DNA from 3 places in the Streptomyces sp. NPDC127595 genome. Region 3 is predicted to be linked to each of the others. Evidence: riboswitches for the same ligand, from Rfam matches in the RefSeq annotation. Region 3 holds a riboswitch; each other region holds the start of a gene.
The links. Region 3 has a riboswitch for S-adenosylmethionine ahead of ACFVKT_RS03960 (amino acid ABC transporter permease). Riboswitches for the same ligand answer to the same signal wherever they lie in the genome.
Positions count from the first base shown of each region.

Region 1: another riboswitch for S-adenosylmethionine. It lies ahead of thrC (threonine synthase); the one in region 3 lies ahead of ACFVKT_RS03960 (amino acid ABC transporter permease).
Region 2: another riboswitch for S-adenosylmethionine. It lies ahead of ACFVKT_RS33680 (aminotransferase class V-fold PLP-dependent enzyme); the one in region 3 lies ahead of ACFVKT_RS03960 (amino acid ABC transporter permease).

Region 1 covers NZ_JBHXWK010000006.1:406,250-414,131, reverse strand. The annotation lists gene ACFVKT_RS21775 (trehalose-6-phosphate synthase) at 1-1,020, opposite strand, end outside; gene ACFVKT_RS21770 (glucosyl-3-phosphoglycerate synthase) at 1,127-2,101, opposite strand; SAM riboswitch class I at 2,281-2,428, shown strand; gene thrC (threonine synthase) at 2,446-3,810, shown strand; gene ACFVKT_RS21760 (MoaD/ThiS family protein) at 3,941-4,216, shown strand; gene ACFVKT_RS21755 (cold-shock protein) at 4,686-4,892, shown strand; gene groL (chaperonin GroEL) at 5,243-6,868, shown strand; gene ACFVKT_RS21745 (NADH:flavin oxidoreductase) at 7,154-7,882, shown strand, end outside.
Region 2 covers NZ_JBHXWK010000013.1:201,257-209,138, reverse strand. The annotation lists gene ACFVKT_RS33690 (cytochrome bc complex cytochrome b subunit) at 1-458, shown strand, start outside; gene trpD (anthranilate phosphoribosyltransferase) at 615-1,679, shown strand; SAM riboswitch class IV at 1,849-1,965, shown strand; gene ACFVKT_RS33680 (aminotransferase class V-fold PLP-dependent enzyme) at 2,152-3,513, shown strand; gene ACFVKT_RS33675 (PQQ-binding-like beta-propeller repeat protein) at 3,583-5,712, shown strand; gene ACFVKT_RS33670 (Lrp/AsnC family transcriptional regulator) at 5,726-6,007, opposite strand; gene ACFVKT_RS33665 (rhomboid family intramembrane serine protease) at 6,004-6,735, opposite strand; gene ACFVKT_RS33660 (hypothetical protein) at 6,888-7,127, shown strand; gene ACFVKT_RS33655 (NYN domain-containing protein) at 7,162-7,882, shown strand, end outside.
Region 3 covers NZ_JBHXWK010000001.1:928,794-936,675, forward strand. The annotation lists gene ACFVKT_RS03935 (SCO5389 family protein) at 1-167, shown strand, start outside; gene ACFVKT_RS03940 (SpoIIE family protein phosphatase) at 223-2,685, opposite strand; gene ACFVKT_RS03945 (peptidoglycan-binding protein) at 2,947-3,612, shown strand; gene ACFVKT_RS03950 (glutathione S-transferase C-terminal domain-containing protein) at 3,626-4,405, opposite strand; gene ACFVKT_RS03955 (putative leader peptide) at 4,498-4,563, opposite strand; SAM riboswitch class IV at 4,600-4,745, opposite strand; SAM riboswitch class IV at 4,874-4,981, shown strand; gene ACFVKT_RS03960 (amino acid ABC transporter permease) at 5,318-6,322, shown strand; gene ACFVKT_RS03965 (amino acid ABC transporter ATP-binding protein) at 6,319-7,143, shown strand; gene ACFVKT_RS03970 (transporter substrate-binding domain-containing protein) at 7,260-7,882, shown strand, end outside.

The DNA.
Region 1 (7,882 bases), on a different contig from region 3:
AGTAGGCGTGCCGTACGTGGAGTTGATGTCGTCGGCGACCCGCTGCACCTCGGCCGTGTAGTCGCGGTACACCGCGAGGTCCTGGCGGGAGGGGTAGGCGAAGGCGACGTGCACGACCCGCTCGCGCCAGGACGGCTGGTCCTCCAGGAGCTGCCGGTAGGCCAGCAGTCCGCGCACGATGTTCTTCGACAGCTCGGTGCGGTCGACCCGCACGATCGCCTTCCGGCCCGCGCCGATCTGCTCACGCAGGGTGGCCATACGGTCGGCGACATCCGCCTCGTGCGAGCGCTTGCGCAGGAAGTCCGCGTCCGCGCCGAGCCCGTGCACACCGACACGGGTGTCACCGAGGCCGCCGACCAGCTCCTCGGCGCACGCGGTGAACGCGGACGCCCAGCGGTGGGTGAGGAAGCCGAGCCGGTCCGCGCCGAGCATGCCGCGCAGCACCTGCTCGGCGATGTCGTCGGGGAGCATGCGGAAGTAGTCGACCGGCGCCCACGGCGTGTGCGAGAAGTGCCCGATCCGCAGGTCGGGGCGGAGCTCCCGCAGCATGCCGGGGACCAGGGTCAGGTGGTAGTCCTGTACGACCACCACGGCGCCCTCGGCCGCCTCGTCCGCCAGCGCCTGCGCGAACGCCCTGTTGTAGGCCTCGTACGACGCCCACTGGCGCCGGAATTCGCTGTCGAAGACCGGCTCCAGCGGCGTCTGGTACAGCATGTGGTGGACGAACCACAGCACGGAGTTCGCGATGCCGTTGTAGGCGTCCGCGTGCACCTCGGCGTCGATGTCCAGCATCCGTACGCCGTCCTCGCCGACCCCGCGCCGTACCGCCTCGCGGTCCCCGTCGCCGAGCGCCGAGCACACCCACAGGGCGCCCGCGTCCGGGCCGATCGCCGACAGGCCCGAGACCAGGCCGCCGCCGCCGCGCCTGGCCCGGAGCTCGCCGTCCTCGCGCACGTCGTAGGAGACCGGGCCGCGGTTGGACGCGACGAGGATCCGGTGGGAGCCCTGCGGGGATGCCATGGAAGCAGCAGTCGAAGCCGTGGAAGCCATACGCGTCAATCTAGCCCGGCCCGGAAACGCTCAAACGTACGGACGGGGTACTGCGCAGACGTATACAGCCGCCGGATTACGCCGCTTTGCGCTGCTGATACTCCGAGATTTCCGCCATCGGAGGGCGCTCCTCCGTATCGACGGAGTACGTACGCGGCTCGAAACCGGACTCGCCCCGTTCGAACTGGGTGATGGCCGGCCGGATGAGGTGGCCGCGGGCGAGCCGGAGCTGTGCGGTGCGGTAGATCGCGGCGGACATCCGGCCCAGCGCCTGGCCGTCCTGGTGCCGGTGCTTGCGGACCCCGACGTCGACCTGGGCGAGCGCGTCCAGGCCCACCAGGTGCAGTGCGTCGACGAGCATGCCGAGCTCCACGCCGTATCCGACGGGGAACGGGAGCTGTTCGAGGAGGGTGCGGCGGGCCGCGTACTCACCGCCGAGCGGCTGGACGAAGCCGGCCAGCTGCGGCCAGTGCATGTTCAGCAGCGGGCGGGCCATCAGTTCGGTGACACGGCCACCCTGCCCGGCCGCGGTTCTGCCGGAGGTGGGCTCACCCGGCAGGTTCAGCGGGCGGTCGTACATCGCCTTGACCAGGTCCACGCCCGGATCGGTAAGCAGCGGTCCCACGATCCCCAGGACGAAGTCCGACGAGAACTCCTTGAGGTCCGCGTCGATGAAACAGACGATGTCACCGCTCGTCACGAGGAGTGACCGCCACAGGACCTCGCCCTTGCCGGGCACGGCCGGGATGCGGGGAAGTATGTCGTCCCGGTGAACTACTCGGGCGCCGGCGGCGGCGGCGACCTCGGAGGTGCGGTCCGTCGAGCCCGAGTCGATGACGACGATCTCGTCGACGAGAGGCGCTTTGCGGGTCATGAGGTCGCGGCGGATGATGGAGACGATCTCACCGACCGTGGCTTCCTCGTTGAGCGCGGGCAGGACCACGCTCACCGTGGCGTTGGTGGATCGCTTGGCGGCTATGAGCTTCTTGAGCGGCCGGTCGGTAACGGACCAGGAGCGCGTGCTCAGCCAGCGCTCGACGTCTTCAAGCACGTGCGGCTCTCCCTTGCGTTCATTGGGATGCGTGTGCCCGTCGCCGCGGCAGCGGTTGGTGTGTCGCTGGCATCTCGCGGTTCGGACGGCTCTCTCCACCATCCAGGCCTTCGGTTACAGTCTTGAACAACGCTGATGACCATCGCATGTCGGGGGTCGCTCGGCGCACAACTGAATACCGCTCATCCAGAGGGGCAGAGGGATACGGCCCGATGAAGCCCCGGCAACCCTCCAGCTGGTTCCTGTCACATCGACGTGGCGAGGCTCCCGGCTCGGGAAGGTGCCAAATCCGTCTCACGGCGAAGTGCGTCGTGAGGAAGATGAGGAGAAAGGGCCTCGCCTCCATGGCTGCGCAGACAGTTGCAAGCACCACTGCAAACACCACGAACACCGTGACCTCCACCGACGCCGGAAAGTCCACGGACTCCGGGCAGTCCGCCGAAGCCGCGAACACCGTCGATCTGGGCCCCGCCGCCGCGCTTTCCTGCCGCGAGTGCGGACACCGGGTGCCCCTCGGCCCGGTCTTCGCCTGCGAGGAGTGTTTCGGGCCGCTGGAGATCGCGTACGACTTCTCGGCCTACGAGACCGAGGACCTCCGCAAGCGCATCGAAGCGGGCCCCGCGAACATCTGGCGTTACGCGCCGCTCCTGCCGGTACCGGCGGACGTCGCCGAGAAGCCGAACATCAACCCCGGCTGGACCAAGCTCGTCAAGGCCGACAACCTGGCCCGCGCGCTGGGCGTCACCCCCGGCAAGCTCTTCGTCAAGGACGACTCCGGCAACCCGACGCACTCCTTCAAGGACCGCGTCGTCGCCCAGGCCATCGAGGCCGCCCGCGCCTTCGGCTTCACCACCCTCTCCTGCTCCTCCACCGGCAACCTCGCCGGCGCCGTGGGCGCCGCCGCGGCCCGCGCCGGCTTCCGCTCCTGCGTCTTCATCCCGCACGACCTGGAGCAGGGCAAGATCGTCATGGCCGCGGTGTACGGCGGCGAGCTCGTCGGTATCGAGGGCAACTACGACGACGTGAACCGTTTCTGCTCCGAGCTGATCGGCGACCCGGCCGGCGAGGGCTGGGGCTTCGTCAACGTCAATCTGCGGCCGTACTACGCGGAGGGCTCGAAGACCCTCGCGTACGAGATCTGCGAGCAGCTCGGCTGGCAGCTTCCCGACCAGCTGGTCGTGCCGATCGCCTCCGGCTCCCAGCTCACGAAGATCGACAAGGGGCTGCAGGAGCTGATCAAGCTCGGGCTCGTCGAGGACAAGCCGTACAAGATCTTCGGTGCCCAGGCCGAGGGCTGCTCGCCGGTGTCGGTGGCCTACAAGGCCGGCCACGACGTCGTACGGCCCCAGAAGCCGAACACCATCGCCAAGTCGCTCGCCATCGGCAACCCGGCCGACGGGCCGTACGTGCTCGACATCGCGCGGCGCACCGGCGGCGCGGTGGAGGACGTCAACGACGAGCAGATCGTCGACGCGATCAAGCTCCTCGCGCAGACGGAGGGCATCTTCGCCGAGACCGCGGGTGGCGTGACGGTGGGTGTGGCGAAGAAGCTGATCGAGAACGGTCTGCTGGATCCGACCCTCACCACCGTCGTCCTCAACACCGGCGACGGCCTCAAGACCCTGGACGCGGTGGCCTCGGACACCGGGCTCACCGCGACCATCCGCCCGAACCTGGACTCCTTCCGAGAGGCTGGCCTCGCGTCATGAGCGGTTGCGCTCCGCTGGGAGGCCGTATCAGCCGCGGGCCGGTGGGGGCTGGTCGCGCCCACCCGGCGGTAGCCGCAAATTCAACGCTGCCCCGCGCCCCCAAGCCCGTAACCCCGACCGGAGGTCAATCGTGAGCGTCAACGTCCGCATCCCCACCATCCTGCGCACCTACACCGGCGGCAAGGCCGAGGTGAGCGCCGAGGGCGGCACCCTCGGCGAGGTGATCGCCGACCTGGAGCAGAACCACACCGGCATCGCCGCGCGCGTCCTGGACGACCAGGGCAAGCTGCGCCGCTTCGTCAACGTGTACGTCAACGACGACGACGTCCGCTTCGAGCAGGGCCTGGAGACGGCGACGCCGGACGGCGCGGGCGTCTCGATCATCCCGGCCGTCGCCGGCGGCTGACCGTCATCCGCTGTCACTTACGGTGATTGCGATTACCTTGGGTAATGGCGGTCACCGAGAGTTCATTGAATTGCCCCCTCCGTGAGAGAAGCGGAGGGGGCAATTCTGTATGGTTGAGCGCGGTACAGTTGGGGAAGCTGCTTCGCTTTCGAGTTGGTTTCATGCCGGGCGCATATGAGTCCTTGCCCGCTGCGCGACAAGAAGTAGCCAAAGTGCCCCGTCTTTTTGAGCCGTTTATGGCATTTACGGGGCCCGACTTGCCCTGAATCTTTGTGAATTCTCCGCATATTCCCGATCGGTCGTGCTCAGAATTCTCGTCCGATTGACCTGTTGCAGAGGGCAGTTGGACAGATACATTCAGCCGCGGTCGACGCGTTCCGGCGCACACCCCCAATCCTTGGGGGGTGAGGTCTGACCCGGGCCCGCGAAGTGCGGTCCTGTGCAAGGGCCAGTAATAGGGGAGTTAGGCATGGCTCAGGGCACCGTCAAGTGGTTCAACGCGGAGAAGGGGTACGGCTTCATCGCGGTCGACGGTGGTGCGGATGTATTCGTCCACTACAGCGCGATTCAGATGGACGGCTACCGCACCCTTGAAGAGGGCCAGCGGGTCGAGTTCGAGATCTCGCAGGGCCAGAAGGGGCCGCAGGCGGACATGGTCCGGCTGGCGACCAGCTGAAGCACGCGCCGACTGATAGTTCTGTTCGACGTGACGAAGGGCTCGTATCCCCAGCAGGGGGTGCGGGCCCTTCGGTCTGCCCGACCGTCTGCCCGCGTGCCCCTCAGGCTGTCTTCGCGCCGTGCGCGCCCCCTGCTTCACCTGGGGATCTTCCGGAGCCGCTTGCACTCGGTAGGGGCGAGTGCTAATCATTGGCGTTAGCACTCTGAAGGTGAGAGTGACAACTATGGACCGGGTCAGTGAGGCCCGCAGGCCAGGTGGGGCAAGGAACCACAAGGCAGGCAGGCCGTCCGTCGCGGGCGCGGGCGCGGTCCGGAGCAATCCACCCCAGTCCGGGAGGACCACTTCACATGGCCAAGATCATCGCGTTCGACGAGGAGGCACGGCGCGGTCTCGAGCGCGGGATGAACCAGCTCGCCGACGCCGTCAAGGTCACCCTTGGCCCCAAGGGCCGCAACGTCGTCCTCGAGAAGAAGTGGGGCGCCCCCACGATCACCAACGATGGTGTTTCCATCGCCAAGGAGATCGAGCTCGAGGACCCGTACGAGAAGATCGGCGCTGAGCTGGTCAAGGAAGTCGCCAAGAAGACGGACGACGTCGCCGGCGACGGTACGACCACCGCGACCGTTCTGGCGCAGGCGCTGGTCCGCGAGGGCCTTCGCAACGTAGCCGCGGGTGCCAACCCGATGGCCCTCAAGCGTGGTATCGAGAAGGCCGTCGAGGCCGTCTCCGGTGCCCTGCTCGAGCAGGCCAAGGATGTCGAGACCAAGGAGCAGATCGCCTCCACGGCCTCCATCTCCGCCGCCGACACCCAGATCGGCGAGCTCATCGCCGAGGCGATGGACAAGGTCGGCAAGGAAGGCGTCATCACCGTCGAGGAGTCCCAGACCTTCGGTCTGGAGCTGGAGCTCACCGAGGGTATGCGCTTCGACAAGGGCTACATCTCGGCGTACTTCGCCACCGACATGGAGCGTATGGAGGCCGTCCTCGACGACCCCTACATCCTGATCGCCAACTCGAAGATCGCCAACGTCAAGGACCTGCTCCCGCTCCTGGAGAAGGTCATGCAGTCGGGCAAGCCGCTGCTGATCATCGCCGAGGACGTCGAGGGCGAGGCTCTGTCGACGCTGGTCGTCAACAAGATCCGTGGCACCTTCAAGTCCGTCGCCGTCAAGGCTCCGGGCTTCGGTGACCGCCGCAAGGCGATGCTCACCGACATCGCCGTCCTCACGGGTGGCGAGGTCATCTCCGAGGAGGTCGGCCTCAAGCTGGAGAACGCGACCGTCGACCTGCTCGGCCGCGCCCGCAAGGTCGTCATCACCAAGGACGAGACGACGATCGTCGACGGCTCCGGCTCTGCCGACCAGGTCGCCGGCCGGGTCAACCAGATCCGTGCCGAGATCGAGAACTCCGACTCGGACTACGACCGCGAGAAGCTCCAGGAGCGCCTGGCGAAGCTCGCGGGCGGCGTGGCCGTCATCAAGGCCGGTGCCGCCACCGAGGTCGAGCTCAAGGAGCGCAAGCACCGCATCGAGGACGCCGTTCGCAACGCGAAGGCGGCCGTCGAGGAGGGCATCGTCGCCGGTGGTGGCGTGGCCCTCATCCAGGCTTCCTCGGTCTTCGAGAAGCTGGAGCTCACGGGTGACGAGGCGACCGGCGCCAACGCCGTGCGGCTCGCCCTGGAGGCCCCGCTCAAGCAGATCGCCGTCAACGGCGGTCTCGAGGGTGGCGTCATCGTCGAGAAGGTGCGCAACCTGCCCGTCGGTCACGGCCTGAACGCCGCGACCGGTGAGTACGTCGACATGATCGCCGAAGGCATCATCGACCCGGCGAAGGTCACGCGCTCTGCCCTGCAGAATGCCGCGTCCATCGCCGCGCTGTTCCTCACCACCGAGGCCGTCATCGCCGACAAGCCGGAGAAGGCCGCTGCCGGCGGCGCTCCGGGCGGCATGCCGGGCGGTGACATGGACTTCTGATCGACCTCGGCTCCGGCCACGGTTGATCACCGTCCTTCGTACCGAGGGCGGCACCCCTTCTCCCAGGGGGTGCCGCCCTCGGGCGTTTTCGGGGTCGGGGTCGCCCCGTCAGGTGTCCTGGATCACGCGGCGGGTGTGCGGAGGCCGGAATGCCCTGACGGGTGAGGCCGTTGGAGTTCCTGACAGGAACTAATGCGCGTGCACATATCCATCACATGTACCTATGCATGAGCATCCGGCCGCCTGTCAGTCGTCCGACCGACCTCTCCCCACAGGAGCCCTCACGTGACCACCGCCCCCTCCCGCGCGGCCCAGATCCTCTCCCGCCCCGTCTCCCTCAACGGCCTGACCGTCCCGAACCGGATCGTCATGGCGCCGATGACCCGCCAGTTCTCCCCGGGCGGCATCCCCGGCGCGGACGTGGCGTCGTACTACGCCCGCCGCGCCGCCGCGGGCGTGGGCCTCATCGTCACCGAGGGCACCTACGTCGGCCACGACTCGGCCGGGCAGAGCGACAGCATCCCCCGTTTCCACGGCGAGGAGCAGCTGGCAGGCTGGGCGAAGGTCGCCGAGGCCGTGCACGCGGCGGGCGGGAAGATCGTGCCGCAGCTCTGGCACATCGGCATGGTCCGCAGCGCCGGCGACCCGCCGTTCGCGGACGCCCCCGCGGTCGGCCCGTCCGGCCTGCGGCTCGACGGCACGGCGGGTGCGGGAAAGGAGATGACCCAGGCCGACCTGGACGAGGTCGTCGCCGCGTTCGCCGAGGCCGCGGCCGCCGCCGAGCGGATCGGCTTCGACGGGGTCGAACTGCACGGCGCGCACGGCTACCTGATCGACCAGTTCCTGTGGGAGGGCACCAACCGCCGCACCGACGCGTACGGCGGTGACCTGGTCGCCCGTACGAAGTTCGCGACCGAGATCGTCGCCGCGGTCCGCGCCGCGGTCTCCCCCTCCTTCCCCATCGTCTTCCGCTACTCGCAGTGGAAGCAGGAGGCCTACGACGCCCGCCTCGCG
Region 2 (7,882 bases), on a different contig from region 3:
TGGTCCTGCTGATCGGTGGTGGAAACGACCTGTGGGCCACGCACTTCCACCTGTCGATCAACTCGATCACCTGGTTCGTGCGCATCGCCTTCTTCGTGGCGCCGGTCCTCGCGTTCATCGCCACCAAGCGGATCTGCCTCGGCCTTCAGCGCCGGGACCGGGACAAGGTGCTGCACGGCCGCGAGTCGGGCATCATCAAGCGCCTGCCGCACGGTGAGTTCGTCGAGATCCACGAGCCGCTCAGCCAGGAGGCTCTGCACACGCTCACCGCGCACGAGCAGTACCAGCCTGCCGAGATCGGCGCGCCGGTCGACGAGAACGGTGTCGAGCGCAAGGTGAAGGGCTCGCAGAAGCTGCGTGCCAAGCTCAGCAAGGGCTACTACGGGGAGGACAACCAGATCCCCAAGCCCACCGTCGAGGAGTACAAGGAGATCACGAGCGGCCACGGCCACCACTGATCACCCCTACGATCCTCGCTGATCGCCACGGCTGGAGCCCCGTCCATTGCATGGACGGGGCTCTTTGCCGTCTCCAGGGCTGGATAGGGTGGACTCGCCCCCTGCGTATGGGGGCGAGCCCACCCGCGTACCTCTCTGAGAACCCCAGGAGCGACCATGAGCGCTGTGAACCCCGCTGGAGGCGACACCGCGGCGGACCGTTCCTGGCCCAGGTTGCTGAACGGTCTGCTCGACGGCCGTGACCTGAGTGCGGACGACACCGCCTGGGCGATGAACCTGATGATGCGCGGTGAGGCGACCGACGCGCAGATCGCCGGGTTCGCGGTGGCGCTGCGGGCCAAGGGAGAGACCGTCGAGGAGATCACCGGGCTGGTACGGATGATGTACGAGCACGCCAATGTGATCGAGGTGCCGGGGAAGACCGTCGACATCGTCGGTACGGGCGGCGACGGGGCCAAGACCGTCAACATCTCCACCATGTCGGCGATCGTCATCGCCGGGACGGGCGCGAAGGTCGTCAAGCACGGCAACCGGGCCGCTTCCTCGGCCTCCGGCGCGTCCGACGTCCTGGAGAAGCTCGGGGTCAATCTGCAGCTGACGACCAAGCGGGTGGCCGAGGTGGCCGAGGAGGCCGGCATCACCTTCTGCTTCGCGGTGAAGTTCCACCCGGCGCTACGTCATGTGGGCGCCGCACGTGGGCAGTTGGGCATCCGTACGGTCTTCAACGCGCTCGGCCCGCTGACGAACCCGGCACGGGTGAAGGCGCAGGCGGTCGGTGTCGCGGACCCCCGCATGGCGCCCATCGTGGCGGGAGTCTTCGCCGAGCGCGGCAACTCCTCGCTGGTCTTCCGCGGCGACGACGGGCTCGATGAGCTGACCATCACCTCCACGTCCCGGGTGTGGGTCGTACGGGACGGAAAGGTCACCGAGGAGACCTTCGACCCGAGGGACGTCGGTATCGACCTGGTCCCGATCGAGGCATTGCGGGGCGCGGACTCCACGTACAACGCCGACGTGGCCCGGCGGCTCCTCGACGGAGAGACGGGGCCGGTGCGGGACGCCGTACTGCTGAACTCGGCGGCGGCGCTGGTGGCTCTGTCGCCGGGTGACGGGTCGCTCGCGGAGCAGATCCGCGCGGGGATGGCGGAGGCGGCGGAGGCCGTCGACTCGGGGGCGGCGAAGCGGACGCTGGAGCGGTGGGTGGCGGCGACCAACGCGTAGCCTGCGAGGCGGTTCGAAGGGGGGCCGGGCCGGCTCGATAGGGCTGGGCCGAAGTGGTCCGGCCCTTTCCGCCTTCCGTCCGGCCTCTTTCGTGTTCCGGCCCGTTTCGCGTTCCGGGATCCGGACACGGGTTGCGCCGTCGCGATCAGTTCGGTTAGTTTTTTCGGCAGGTCATGAGTGACAGTCATGAGGCCCCGGCCGACTGTCCGGCAACCCTCCGTCCGTGGCGGGGTGCCCCGGGTGAAGACCAGGCCGTAGGCAGCGAGGTCTGCGGCAAGCGCGGACCCCTCCCTCTTCTGAGTGGTAAAGGCCCAGGGGTCCTGGTCATTCGAGGGAGCCTTCTGTGAGCAAGCGAATGCGATAGGGCGCAGAGCCCCTCTTCCGCCTGTCCCTTTCACCCTTTGCCGCGCTGAGCGCCACCTCCATGGACCGGCTCGCGCGGTGATTTCCCTGAGTCTCACAGGAGTTCGCCATGTCTGTCTCCACCGTTGCCGCCGACCAGGCTGTTTGTACCCAGCTGCCCGTTCTGGGCCGGGATGTCACCGTCCCGCTCGTCACCGGTGGCGAGGTCACGTACGCCGCCCTCGACTACGCCGCCAGCGCTCCGGCCCTCCAGCGCGTGTGGGACGACGTGGCCGCGTACGCCCCGTACTACGGCAGCGTGCACCGTGGCGCCGGGTACCTGTCCCAGCTCTCCACCGACCTCTTCGAGAACTCCCGCACCACCGTCGCCGAGTTCCTGGACTGCCGTGACGACGACCAGGTCGTCTTCACCCGGTCGACCACCGACTCGCTCAACCTGCTCGCCGCCGCCCTGCCGGCCGACTGCCAGGTCTTCGTCTTCGAGACCGAGCACCACGCCTCGCTGCTGCCCTGGCGGGACGCGCGGGTGACGTACCTGAACGCCCCGCGTACGCCGGGGGAGGCCGTCGCGACCCTGGAGCGCGCGCTCGGTGACCGCGACCCCCAGGGCCCGGCCCTCGTCTGTGTCACGGGCGCCTCGAACGTCACCGGTGAGCTGTGGCCGGTGCGTGAGCTGGCCGCGGCCGCGCACGCGCACGGTGCTCGCATCGTCCTCGACGCCGCGCAGCTCGCCCCGCACCACCCGGTGTCGGTGCGCGACCTCGACGTCGACTGGGTCGCCTTCTCCGGGCACAAGCTGTACGCCCCCTTCGGCTCCGGTGTCCTCGCCGGCCGCTCCGACTGGCTGCGCGAGGCCGAGCCGTACCTGGCGGGCGGTGGGGCCAGCCGCAAGGTGTCGCGGCGTACGGACGGCGGCGTGGACGTGGAGTGGCACGAGAGCGCCGCCCGGCACGAGGCCGGTTCGCCGAACGTGATCGGCGTCTACTCGATCGCCTCCGCCTGCAAGGCGCTCACCGAGGCGGGCTTCGACACCCTCGTCGCCCGTGAGCAGCGGCTGATCGACACGGTCCGCGCGGGTCTCGCCGAGGTGCCCGAGGTCAGGGTCCTCTCGCTCTTCGGCGACGACGCCCCGCGCGTCGGCGTCATCTCCTTCGTCGTGGAGGGCTGGAACAGCTCGCACTTCGCGGCCGCGCTGTCCGCCGAGTACGGCATCGGGGTGCGCGACGGTCTGTTCTGTGCCCACCCGCTGGTCAGGACCCTGCTCGGCAGCGACCCGGAGACCCAGGGCGAGTGCGGCGCTCCCGAGGCCGCGCCCGGCGAGAAGTCCCTCAACGCCATCCGTGTCAGCTTCGGCGCGGGCACCCCGGACGAGCACGTCGAGCGTTTCGTGCGCGCCGTCAAGGAGCTCGTCCGGGACGGCGCGAAGTGGAACTACCGCACACAGGACGGGCGTTGCGTTCCCGCCGTGTGATCGCCTGACAGGAGCACGGCGTATACGCTCCCTTCGGCGGCCGTACGGCGAACAGGGGAGTCACGGGGAGTGCAGGCGCTGCGGGAGACGGATCCACGGCGGATCGGTCCGTACGAGGTGCTCGGGCGGCTCGGTGCGGGCGGCATGGGCGAGGTCTATCTCGCCGAGTCGCGGGCCGGGCTCCGGCTGGCCGTGAAGGTGGTGCGGGCCGAGCACGCGGAGGACCGTACTTTCCGCGCCCGGTTCCGCCAGGAGGTGCGGGCCGCGCAGACCGTCGGCGGTACGGGGACGTACACCGCGCGCGTGGTCGACGCCGACCCCGAGGGCGAACGGCCTTGGATGGCAACGGAGTTCGTCGAGGGGCCGAACCTGCGCGACGCGGTGCTCGACGGCGGGCCGCTGGACGAGGACGCGGTGCTCACCTTCGCGGCCGCACTGGGCGAGGCCCTCGCCGCGATCCACGCCAAGGGCATGGTGCACCGTGACCTCAAGCCGTCCAACATCCTGCTGGCGCCGGACGGTCCGCGGGTCATCGACTTCGGGATCGTACGGGCGCTGGAGGCGACGGCGATGACCCGCACCGGCACCATGGTCGGCTCGGTCGGATACGTCTCGCCCGAGCAGATACGCAACGGTTCCGAGGTCGGGCCGCCGAGTGACGTCTTCGCGCTGGGCGCTGTGCTCGCCTACGCGTCGAGCGGCCGCGAGCCCTTCGGGGAGGGCCAGGACTCGGTCATCCTGCTGCGCATCGTAACCCGGGACTTCGATCTCTCCGGAGTTCCGGCGCGCGTGCTCCCGCTCGTAGAGGCCTGTCTGCGGGAGGAGCCCGGGGCCCGGCCCACCCCCGAGGAAGTGGTCGAGGCCGCCGGACACTCGGCGGCCTCCCTGCGGGCGGCTCTGCGGCCGGGGTGGCTCACCTCCGCACCGGCGACGGTCGCGGGCGACGAACGGTGGCTTCCGGAGCGCGAGTCGGGCGAGGGCGAGAGCCGCGTCGAGTACATCGCCCCGGCGACGGTCACGGGCGTTTCGGCGCCGGACAGCTCACCGGCACCCGAACGGCCTTCGCGGCGCGGGTTGCTGACGGCTGCGGCGGGCGGCGCGGTGGTCGCCGCCACCGGGGGAGCCGGGTGGTGGGTGTGGCAGCGGGGGAGTGGAACGCGGGGGGCCGGAACCTCAAAGCCCACCGCGACCGCAACCGCAGTGGGTGCGGAGACTCCCGCCGCTCTCGCCTGGCAGTACGACGCCGCCGGGCTCGGCGGTCTGTACGGACCCTGCGTCGCGGTGTCGCCGGACGGCGAGGTCGTCTACCTCGGGGACGCGAACGGCAAGCTGCACGCCCTGTCCCGTGCGGGCGGCCGGCGCTGGGAGCTCGCGCTCGGCGAGGAGGTGTCGACGTCCGTCGTCACCTCGGACGGGATCTTCTGTGTCGTCTGGGACCAGGAGAGGGCGCGACGCCGGCTGTGCGCGGTGGACGCGTCGGGCAAGCTCCGGTGGACGAAGGACGTCGGCGACAACGGCTACGACCCGCCGGTTCTCGCAGGCCGCGGCGTGCTGGTCGCCACCGGCGGCACCGATGAAGGAGGGTTCCGCTGCTACGCGGCCGACGGCACCGTGCTGTGGAGTGCGTCGACCCCTGCCGGTCCGACCGGAACGCCGCTCGTGGCGGGCGGTGTGATCTACGCGGGCACCTTCGGCGACGCCCTGGTGGCCCTGGACGCCGAGGACGGCAGCAGGCTCTGGGAGGTCTCGACGGGCGGAGACGTCGGCCCGCCCGCCCTGGTCGGCGACACCCTCGTCGCGGTGTCGGACGGAGGCGCGAACCGGCACGCGTTCAGCCTCGACGGTGAACTGCTGTGGGATGCCCGGGCGGAGAACAGCGGACCGATGGTCGCCGGGAACCGGTCGCTCGCGATCACCACGGGGCAGGGCACCATCGACGCCATCAGGGCGGTCGACGGCAGCACGGCATGGACGTACGAGATAGGCGGCGACTGGCTGCCGAGCCCCGTGGCGACCGGGGATCGCATCTATGTGCGAAGCGGGCTCGTCCTGTGTGCCCTGGGCATGGACGGCAAGCCGGTGTGGAGCGAGGCCCTCGGCGACTCCACCGGCGAGGACCAGCACAGCCCCGTGCTCAGCGGCAAGCGGCTCTACGTTCCCTCGGGAGCCGGAATCGCCGCCGTGGACATCAGCGGCTGACCGGGACCGTCTCTCAGCCGTCCAGCCCGATCGCGAACGCCGCCTCCAGGTCGTGCTGGGAGTACGTGCGGAACGCGACGTGGGTGTCGGTGCCCTCGACGCCCGGGATCTTGCTGATCTTGCCCGGGATGACGTCCGCCAGGTCGTCGTGGGCCTTCACGCGGACCATCGCGATCAGGTCGTACGTACCGGTGACCGAGAAGACCTCGCTGACGCTGTCGAGGGCGGCGATCGACTCCGCGATCTCGGGGATCCGGTCCACGCTGGTCTTGATGAGCACGATCGCGGTGATCACGGCTGGTTTTCTCCCTCGGGGGCCGCGGCTGGGGCTTTCACTCTAGTCGTCCGGCCGAAACGCACCCACGCGTAGCCGAAGCCGAGGGAGAAGCCCACCAGGTGGGCCAGATAGGCGACCCCGGGGCCGGCGGCGGCGCGGCCCGCCGCCAGCCACTGCAGGGTCACCCAGAAGGGCAGTACCACCCAGGCCGGGAAGCGCAGCGGCAGGAAGAAGAGGAACGGGAAAAGACTGGTCACCCGGGCCTTGGGGAACAGGAAAAGGAACGCGCCGAGCACCGCGGAGATCGCCCCGGAGGCGCCGACCAGGGTCTGCTGGGACTCCGCGTTGGCGATCGCGTAGCCCAGCAGGGCGAGACAGCCGCAGCCCAGATAGAAGAGGGCGAACTCGACGCGGCCCATCCGTTCCTCGGTCATCACCCCGAAGACGTAGAAAAAAAGCATGTTGCCCAGGAGGTGGAGCCAGCCGCCGTGGATGAACAGGGCCGTGGCGGGCGTGAGCGCCGCACGCGGGTCCCCGGTGAGGAGTTCCGCGGGCACCACGCCCCAGCGCCGGAAGTAGGCCCGCTGGGCCGCCAGCAGCTCGTCCCCGGTGCCGTACACCGGATTGAGGCCGGACGCCGGGCCGATCACGAAGATCAGGCAGGTCAGCACGATCAGCCCGTACGTCACCGGTGCCGGCTGACTCCGCACCGCCCTGCCGAGCGTCGTACTCCAGTTGCCGATCATGGAGCAGAGCATGGCGTAACGGGGCGTATACGCGCAGAGTGCCTCGCCGCAGTGGACGGCCGAGCGTCGAGTACCCGCCAGGCCTTAGGGTTACGAGCCATACACGCCAGGGAGACTGGCGCGGTACGGACACCAGAAGGAAACGACACCACATGACGGTTCCCCTCCCGACTGCCGAGACCCGGTGGCGCTGCACGCTCTGCGGCAACCTCACGCGTTTCGACGTGACCCGCTCGTCGAAGGTCGTCGAGTATGTGCATCTCGACCTCGCCGGGGAACCCAAGGTCGAGGAGCGCGAGGTGGTCAGTGAGACCATCGAGTCGGTGCGGTGCCGCTGGTGCAACGCGTTGGATCAGGTGGAACTCGTGGACAGGCCGGGCGCCGGCTCCTGAGGGAGCGGGCCCCGCACAGGTAATGAGGTGACGGATGGTGGAGACCACAGGCGGGGAGCCGGACGACGGCACCGCCGAGGTGCTCGACCGTCCGCTGCCCGACGGTGTGCGCCGGCGGGTCGTGCAGATCGTCTCCGACGGCTTCGGCGGGCTGACCATCGGCGAACTGCCCAGCCAGTTGCGGCAGTTCGCGCGGTTCGCCCCCAACCGGCGGGCCAAGTTCGCCGGTAACGCGATGGCGGCCGCGCTGGAGACGGACCCCCTCTTCAGACAGCGCATCGCCGAGAAGCTGAGAGAGGCGCAGTCGGAGCTGACCGGCGCACTCGACTCGGGCGCGCCGCCCCCGGCCGCGGATCCGCTGGACGTGGCGGCCGCGGCCTATGTGCTGCGCCCCACGGGCTGGGTGAAGCTGGTGGCCGCCGCGGGCGAGGAGGCCCTGCGGGCGGACGCCGAGCGCGCCGACGAGGAGAGCCGCGCCGAACTGGAGCGGCTGCGGCACGAGCTGGCGGAGGCCCGGGGCCAGACGAAGACGGAGACGGAACGGCTGCGTACGGAACTGGAGTCGGCGAAGAAGGAAGCCGAATCGCTTCACCGCAAGCTGCGCGGGGCGCTCAGTGACGTCAAGCGCGGCGAGGCGGCCGTACGCAAGCTGCAGGCCGAGACGGACACCGGGCGGGCGGAGGCGCAGGCCCAGGTGTCCGCCGCCGAGAGCGAGACCCGGCGGCTCAAGGCACGGCTCGGGGAGGCCGAGGCGG
Region 3 (7,882 bases):
CGATCCGCTCCAGCCTGGAGAGGCATTTCGGAGTCACCCTCGCCTTCATGAACTGCCACCGCGTCGCCGTCTTCCGCCCCGAGGCGCAGGGTGGCGAGACCCACACCCGGTTCACCTCGCTGCGCTCGCAGATCCTCAACCAGTCACCCGAGTTCCGCGACTGCTGAGCCGACGGGGTTGCGGGTGGGGGCCGTTCGGCGGAGCGGTCCCCACCCGAGGACGTCAGACCGCGGGCTCGGTGAGGGACTGCTCCGCCCAGATGATCTTCCCCTCGGCGGTGTAGCGGGTGCCCCAGCGCTGGGTGAACTGGGAGATCAGGAACAGCCCGCGGCCCCCCTCGTCGGTCGTCTTGGGATGGCGCAGGTGCGGGGCCGTCGCGCCGCCGTCGAAGACCTCGCAGATCAGCGCCTGGTCGGTGATCAGCCGCAGCCGGATCGGGCCCGTCGCATGCCGGATGGCGTTGGTGACGAGTTCGCTCACGACCAGCTCGGTGGTGAAGGCCAGCTCGTCCAGACCCCAGCTGTGGAGCTGCTGCGAGGTCGACTTGCGGGCCGTCGCGACGACCGCCGGGTCGATGGGCAGATCCCAGGTCGCGACCCGCTCTGCCCCCAGCCGACGGGTCCTGGCCATCAGCAGCGCCACGTCGTCGTACGGACGCGTCGGCACGAGATCGTCCACGATGCGGCGGCACATTCCGTCCAGCGGCTGCCCCTGTGCCTCCAGCGCGCGGCGCAGCCGCTCCCTGCCCGCCTCCGGATCACGCCCCGTACGGAGTGTGGAGATCAGGCCGTCGGTGTGCAGCGCCAGCACACTGCCCTCGGCGAGGTTCAACTCGACCGACTCGAAAGGCAGACCGCCCACCCCCAGCGCGGGGCCGCGGGGGAGGTCGGCGAACGTGACGGTTCCGTCAGGGGCGACGATCGCGGGGGTGGGATGGCCCGCGCCCGCCATCGAACACTGCCCGCTCACCGGGTCGTAGACCACGTACAGACAGCTGGCGCCGACCGCCTGCATGCCGCTCGTATGGTCGTCGGCCCCGGTGCCCTCCTCGCGGGCGGCGCGACTGACCAGGTCGTCGAGGTGGGCCAGTACCTCTTCCGGCGTCAGGTCCAGGTCGGCGAGGGTCTGTACGGCGGCCCGCAGCCGTCCCATGGCCGCGGCGCCGTCGATGCCGTGGCCGGCCACCTCGCCCACCACGAGGGCAACCCGGGCCCCGGACAGCGGAATCACGTCGTACCAGTCCCCGGCGAGTCCGGTCAGTTCGTCCGCCGGCCGGTAACAGGCCGCGACGTCCACCGCGTCCTGGTCGGGGAAGCGATGGGGCAGCAGATTGCGCTGGAGGACAAGGGCCGCGTCGCGCTCGCGGGTGTAACGGCGGGCGTTGTCGAGGCACAGGGCCGCCCGGCCGACGAACTCCTCGGCCAGGCTGAGGTCGTCCTCCTCGAAGGGGTCCTGGCGGCTGCGCCGGAAGAACGTGGTGATGCCCAGAGTGACACCGCGGGCGCGGATGGGCACGATCATCACGCTGTGCAGCCCGAGGTCGAGGAAGGAGACGGCCGGGCTCTCGGGGGTGGCCGTCGTCCACTCCTTGCCCAGCGGATCCAACTGCTCCTCGCGCCAGGACTCACCGTCCGTCAGACACCTGATCGGGGGAGAGCCCGCCCGGTACGACGCCGCTTCGCCGATCTCGACCGCGGTTTCCGGGACTCCGCCCTGCACCGATCGCTGCCCGGCGCGCCGCAGCGGGACCGTGTCCGCGTCGCGCCGTGGGCCGGGCGCCGGCTCCCCACCCTTGAGCACGGATTCCAGCAGGTCCACGGCGACGAAGTCGGCCAGCCCCGGCACGGCCACATCGGCCAGTTCCTGCGCGGTCTGCAAGATGTCAAGGCTGCGCCCGATGTGCTCACCGGCCCGGTCGAGCAGCGCGAGCCGCCGTCGGGCACGGTAGCTCTCGCCGATGTCGACGACGGTGTAGTACACACCTATCGGATGACCGTCGTCATCCTCCAAACGGATGAACGACATGGCGTGCGAGGTCTCGCGGTGCGGCGCGGAGCTCACCCGGCCCACGTGCTCGTACGCGACCACCGGCTCGCCCGTCTCCAGCACCCGGCGCATCTGAGCCTCGATGCGCTCGGTGTCGAGGCCGGGCTGTACATCGGCGAGCCTGCGGCCGAGGCGCTTCTGGGGCAGGCCGCCGCCGAACTGCTCCAGCGCGGGGTTCGACCAGACGTACCGCAGGTCCGTGTCCACGATCGCTATGCCCACCGGGGAGCGCGAGGTGATCCGCTCCAGTACCGAGCGGCTCATGTGCCAGCCGGCACCGTCGGCCAGGTCCGCGAGGAGGATCACCCAGCGTGCCGGGCCTTCGCTCGGCCGTAGCGGGACGACCCGCACCATCAGCTTCAGCGGGTGCCCGTCCCGGTGTCGCGCGGACAGCAGGCCGGCCCAGCCGCCGTCACCGCGGCATCGCTCGGTCAGCTCCGGGAGCCGTGCCGCGTCCTCGGGAATGAGCAGGTCGGCGGCGGGCCGTCCCAGTGCCTCACCGGCCGCGTAACCCAGCAGTCGTTCGGCGTCCGCGGTCCAGCTGGTCACCGTCATGCGGGCGTCGAGCAGCAGTGGCACGGCGTCCGCCATGTCGAAGCGCTGCCGAGCCGGCGTGCCCCGTTCCTCGCTCGAACCCACCGCGACTCTCTCCACTCCCCGAAGGTGGTCATACCCTCTCGCGCCCATTCTTCACGTTGTACGACTGTCGCGCGGGCTTTGACTTGTCGCACGGCGGGACGCACGGAAGCCGTCGGTGGTTACGTGTGGTGACGTGGCACGTTCCGTGTGCGACTGCCAGTCCTCTGTGGAGCCGGCCGGCAGCGGTTGAACTCCCGTGCCGGTGCCTCCGTATCTCTCCACGGGGATGGCGGGAGACCGCGCGCACGGAAGGAGAGCAGTGTGTCGACACCGCCCGAACGCGAGCAGCCCATGCGCCGCCCGGCGCTCGAACCCACCTACGTCCAGCAACGCCGCCGTACGGAGGCTCTCGCGGACCTGGTGAGGGAGTTCCATGAGGATCAGCAGGCCGCCGGCACGGACGCACACTATGAGTCGATCAGATTGTCGTCGGCGCACCTGGGCGAGACGGAGGAAATGGCGCCCGTCCTGGCCGGCGAGAACTATGCCGCCGGCGAGGACACGAAGCCCGCGGCGCCGCCTGCGCGTGAACCCGCGCCCGGGCACACCACTGGCCTGAGCCGGGCCGCGGTTGTCGGTGCGGTGGCGGCGGCCGCGCTGGTCGGATTCGCCCTGGCCATGCTGGTGCCCGGCGGTGACCGCTCATCGCAGGCCGGGGCCGTCCCGTCCGCCCGGGTACCTTCCGGCGCCGCCGACCCGGACGGCACCGGCACCCTCCGGGAGGGAGACAGCGGCCCCGACGTGACGGAACTCCAGGAACGGCTGCTCCATATCCCGGACGTGTACGAGAGCGGCGCCACGAGCGGAACCTACGACCCCACGCTCACCGCGGCCGTGGCCCGCTTCCAGCTCTGGTACGGGATCCGGGGCGACGAGACGGGCGTCTACGGCAACGACACCCGGGCCGCCCTGGAATCCCGTACCTGAGGAAAACGCCTGCCTACAGGTGGCGATGGAAGGCCGGGTGGGCGTCGAGGCGTCGCACGTAGTCCTGGAGGAGTCCGTACGAGGACAGGTCCTGGACCGCTTCGAGTTGGACCAGGGCGACCCAGAGGTCCACATCCGCCGCGGTCAGTTCCTTGCCCAACGCGTAGGGGCCGGAGGCGAGTTGACGGTTCAGCAGGTCGAGAGCCGCCGACCGTTGCGCAGTCGGTGCGCCCGGGGTGACATCCCGGTCGAGGAGGTCGCGCAGGGAGTCGATGTCCGCGGCGAGTTCCGACGGGCGGAGCGGGGAGTGGCAGGAACCGGCGCGGTCGGCGAAGAGGTCGCCCAGGTCGCGCAGGATGTCGGGCGTGTGGTTGCTGACGACGCGTCCGCTCCACCGGTCGCACAGCGCGGGGGCGGTCAGTGGACCGTCGTAGTGGTGCCAGGTGGCCTCGTACGCCCCGCGCAGTGAGGCGAACGCGGAGGGGGTGTCGGCGGGGAGCGCCAGCAGCGTGGTGGCGACCGAGTCCTTGAGACCCAGCAGGCCGTGGGTGATGGAGACCCGCAGCGAGAGGGGACAGTGCTCGGACAGGTACAGCTCGTAGCGGTGCGGGGCCGGGTAGAAGCCGCCGGCGAGACCCACTCCGATACGGCTGCGGAAACGGTGCGGGCGTGCAGACGGCGTGGCGGCGATCCGGGGGTGAGGGACCGCGTCAAGTGAGCCGGGGACACACGGAGTCGAGGTACAGGCGGTGGACGTACCGGTGTTTGAGGCGTGCGAGATTGTCTCGGACATGACTCTCCATGGGACGACGAGGCCACGGCCACCTTGTGGGCACCGCGGCAAAACGGAGTGACTGCGCTACGTACCGGTCCGGATCGCTCGGACTAGTAGGCGCTGGAGACACGCAACAGATCGATGTGCAGGCGCCTCGTCAAACCGCTGTTGGCCATTCCCACCTGTCCCACACTCGGGGCTCGCGAGACGCGAGACCACGCTTGTCCCGCCGCACCGGCGGAACCCGGTCGTCACCCGGGGCACCCCGTCGCGGTGGAAGGGTTGCCTGCCAGCGAGCCGGGGCCGATGACCCGACAGACAGGAGAAACCTGCCCGAAGGGCGCTGACAATCGTGACCGTCCCCGTCAGTGTCGGTGCGCTCCGTGAGGCCGTCAAGAAGGCCTCCGGCGCAGTCTCACCAGGTGGTCATCCGGTCCGCGGCCGTTGACTTTCGATTCTGGGCGTGGCTACCTTTTGCCGCAGATCGGTCATGAGTGTCAGCGTCAAGCCCTGGCTTGCTGGCCGGCAACCCTCGCGTCGCGGTGGGGTGCCCCAGGTGACGACCGGACCGGAACATTTCGGTAAGCGCGAGGCTCCACGAGCCGGAGAAGCAACGGTGACGTCGATGCACACAACTCAGGGGACGGCCGCATGGCGGCGCCTCAGGGGTGTCCGGCTGTGCGCGAACCGTTCTGTCGATCTGCTCCGCGTCAACAGCGCGCTCTGTAGCGCTTCGTGCCACGCCCTCTGTCAGGGCTGACGGCTTTCTGAATCCTTGACGACCGCCTCTGTCGCGGTCGTCCCCTTCCCCGCCCCGCTCAGCCCCCGTTCCGCGCGCCCCCGCGTGCTTCGTTCCGCAGAGCCTTCCCGGCTCAGGCGTGCCGTGGCCGTATCCGTGGTCCGGGCTGTCCGATTCCGCTGGAGTCCCCTATGAGCCCAAAACCCGGCTTTGCCGTGTCTTCCGGATCAGCGCCACCGGCCGGGGCGCCGCCCCGCCCCGACTCCTCTTCCCCACCAGGCCCGTTGGCGGCTCAGCGGGTCCTGCCGCTGCGTCGGCCGGGCCGCTGGATCATCACGGCCGTCGTGCTGGTGCTGGTTGCCCAGATCGGGCACGGACTCGTGTCCAATCCGTTCTTCCAATGGGGCCGCTTCGGATACTGGTTCCTTCGGCCGACGATCCTCGACGGTCTGCTCATCACCCTCGAAGTGACGGCGTACAGCGCCGTGCTGGGACTGCTCGGCGGGATCCTGCTCGCGCTGGCAAGGCTCTCGCGAAGCCCGGTGCTGCGTGCCGTCAGCTGGGTCTACATATGGCTGTTCCGATCGGTGCCGCTGATCGTGGTCCTGCTGTTCCTCTACAACTTCAGTGCGCTCTACAAGACGCTGAGCCTCGGTGTGCCGTTCGGCCCCGCCTTCTTCTCCTTCGACGAGTCCCGGCTCGCCACCGACATGGTCGTCGCGGTCATCGGACTGAGCCTCAATGAGGCGGCCTACGCCGCCGAAGTGGTGCGCGGCGGCATCCTCTCGGTCGACCAGGGCCAGCACGAGGCAGCCTCCGCACTCGGTCTGCCGAAGGGCTACCAGTTCACGAAAATCGTCTTCCCACAGGCGCTGCGGTCCATCACCCCCAACTACGTCAACCAGCTGATAGGCCTGATCAAGGGCACTTCGCTGGTCTTCTACGTGTCGCTCCTCGACCTGTTCGGGTCGGTGCAGAGCATGGGCAGCACCTACCCGGGCGACATCGTGCCGCTGCTGCTGGTCGCCACTGTCTGGTACTTGATCCTGACCAGCGTCGTGTCCGTCATCCAGTTCTACGTCGAGCGGTACTACTCGCGGGGCGCGCTGCGCACCCTTCCGCCGACTCCGTTGCAGAAGGTGCGGACCGGGCTGCGTGACCTGCGGGCCCGGGTCAGGAAGGAGGCGGCGATATGACCACCGACCCGCTCGGGACACGCCCGGCCGCCGTCGAGGTCCACGACGTGCACAAGTGGTACGGCACCCATCGGGTACTGGACGGCGTCGACTTGACGGTCAGGCCCGGTGAGGTCACGGTGATCCTCGGACCGTCCGGCTCCGGCAAGTCGACCCTCCTGCGGGTGATCAACCACCTGGAGAAGCCCGAGATCGGGCATGTCAGCTTGAACGGCGAGCTGATCGGCGTACGTCGGCACGGCAAGCGCAGCGCGACGGGGGTCCCCCCGGCCGAAGGCTGGGGGAGGCTCAAGGAGCTGAGCGAGCGGGCGATCCTGGCTCAGCGCAGCCGGATCGGCTTCGTCTTCCAGAACTTCAACCTGTTTCCGCATCTGACGGTGCTGGACAACGTGGCGGCCGCCCCGGTCGCGACCGGCCTGCTGAAGAAGCCCGAGGCCGAGAAGCTTGGGCGCGAACTGCTCGACCGGGTGGGACTGCACGACAAGACCGACGCCTATCCACGCCAGTTGTCGGGCGGTCAGCAGCAGCGGGTGGCCATCGCGCGCGCCCTCGCCCTGCGGCCCGGAGTGATCCTCTTCGACGAACCCACCTCCGCGCTCGACCCCGAACTGGTCGGTGAGGTGCTGGAGGTCATCAAGGACCTGGCCGCCGGTGGCACCACTCTCGTCATCGTCACCCACGAGATCGGCTTCGCCCGTGAGATCGCCGACCAGGTCGTCTTCATGGACGGCGGCCGGATCGTCGAACAGGGCTCGCCCGCCGAGGTGCTCGACCACCCGAAGAACGAACGGACCAGGGACTTTCTGAGCAAGGTGCTCTGATCCCTCCGGCCGTTTCCCTGCCCCCCGCTCACCCTCTTGACCCGCGACCCGCCGCCGGGTTCGCCCCCCACACACACCGCACCTCACCACATCCGCTCACCGAACAAGGAAAAGCCATGCGTACCCTCCGTTTCCGAAGCAGGCTCCTTCGCGGTCTCACCGCGGGCACCGCCGTCGTCACTCTCGCCACCGGGCTCGCGGCGTGCGGGGGTGACAGCGACGCGGCCACCAAGACCGACGCAGAGACCGGGACGGTCACCGTGGGCGCACTGTCCAACGGTGCCGCGAAGCAGACCGACCTCAAGGTGTCCGAGGTCCCGTCCATCAGCGCCGAACTGCCCAAGTCGGTCTCCGAGAGCGGCAAACTGGTCATCGGAGTCGGCGCACTGCCCGCCGGGGGCCCGCCGCTGGCGTATGTGGGCGATGACCAGAAGACCCTCACCGGCGCCGAGCCCGACCTCGGCAAGCTGGTCGCCGCGGTCCTCGGACTGCAGCCCGAGGTGAAGAACTCGACCTGGGAGAACCTGTTCGTCGGCATCGACAGCGGCAAGGTCAACGTCGCCTTCTCCAATGTCACCGACACCGAGGAGCGCAAGGCGAAGTACGAGTTCGCCTCCTACCGCCAGGACAACCTCTCCTTCGAGGTGCTGAAGAGCAGCACGTGGAACTTCGACGACAACTACGAGAACCTGGCAGGCAAGACCATCGCGGTGGGCGCGGGAACCAATCAGGAGAAGAT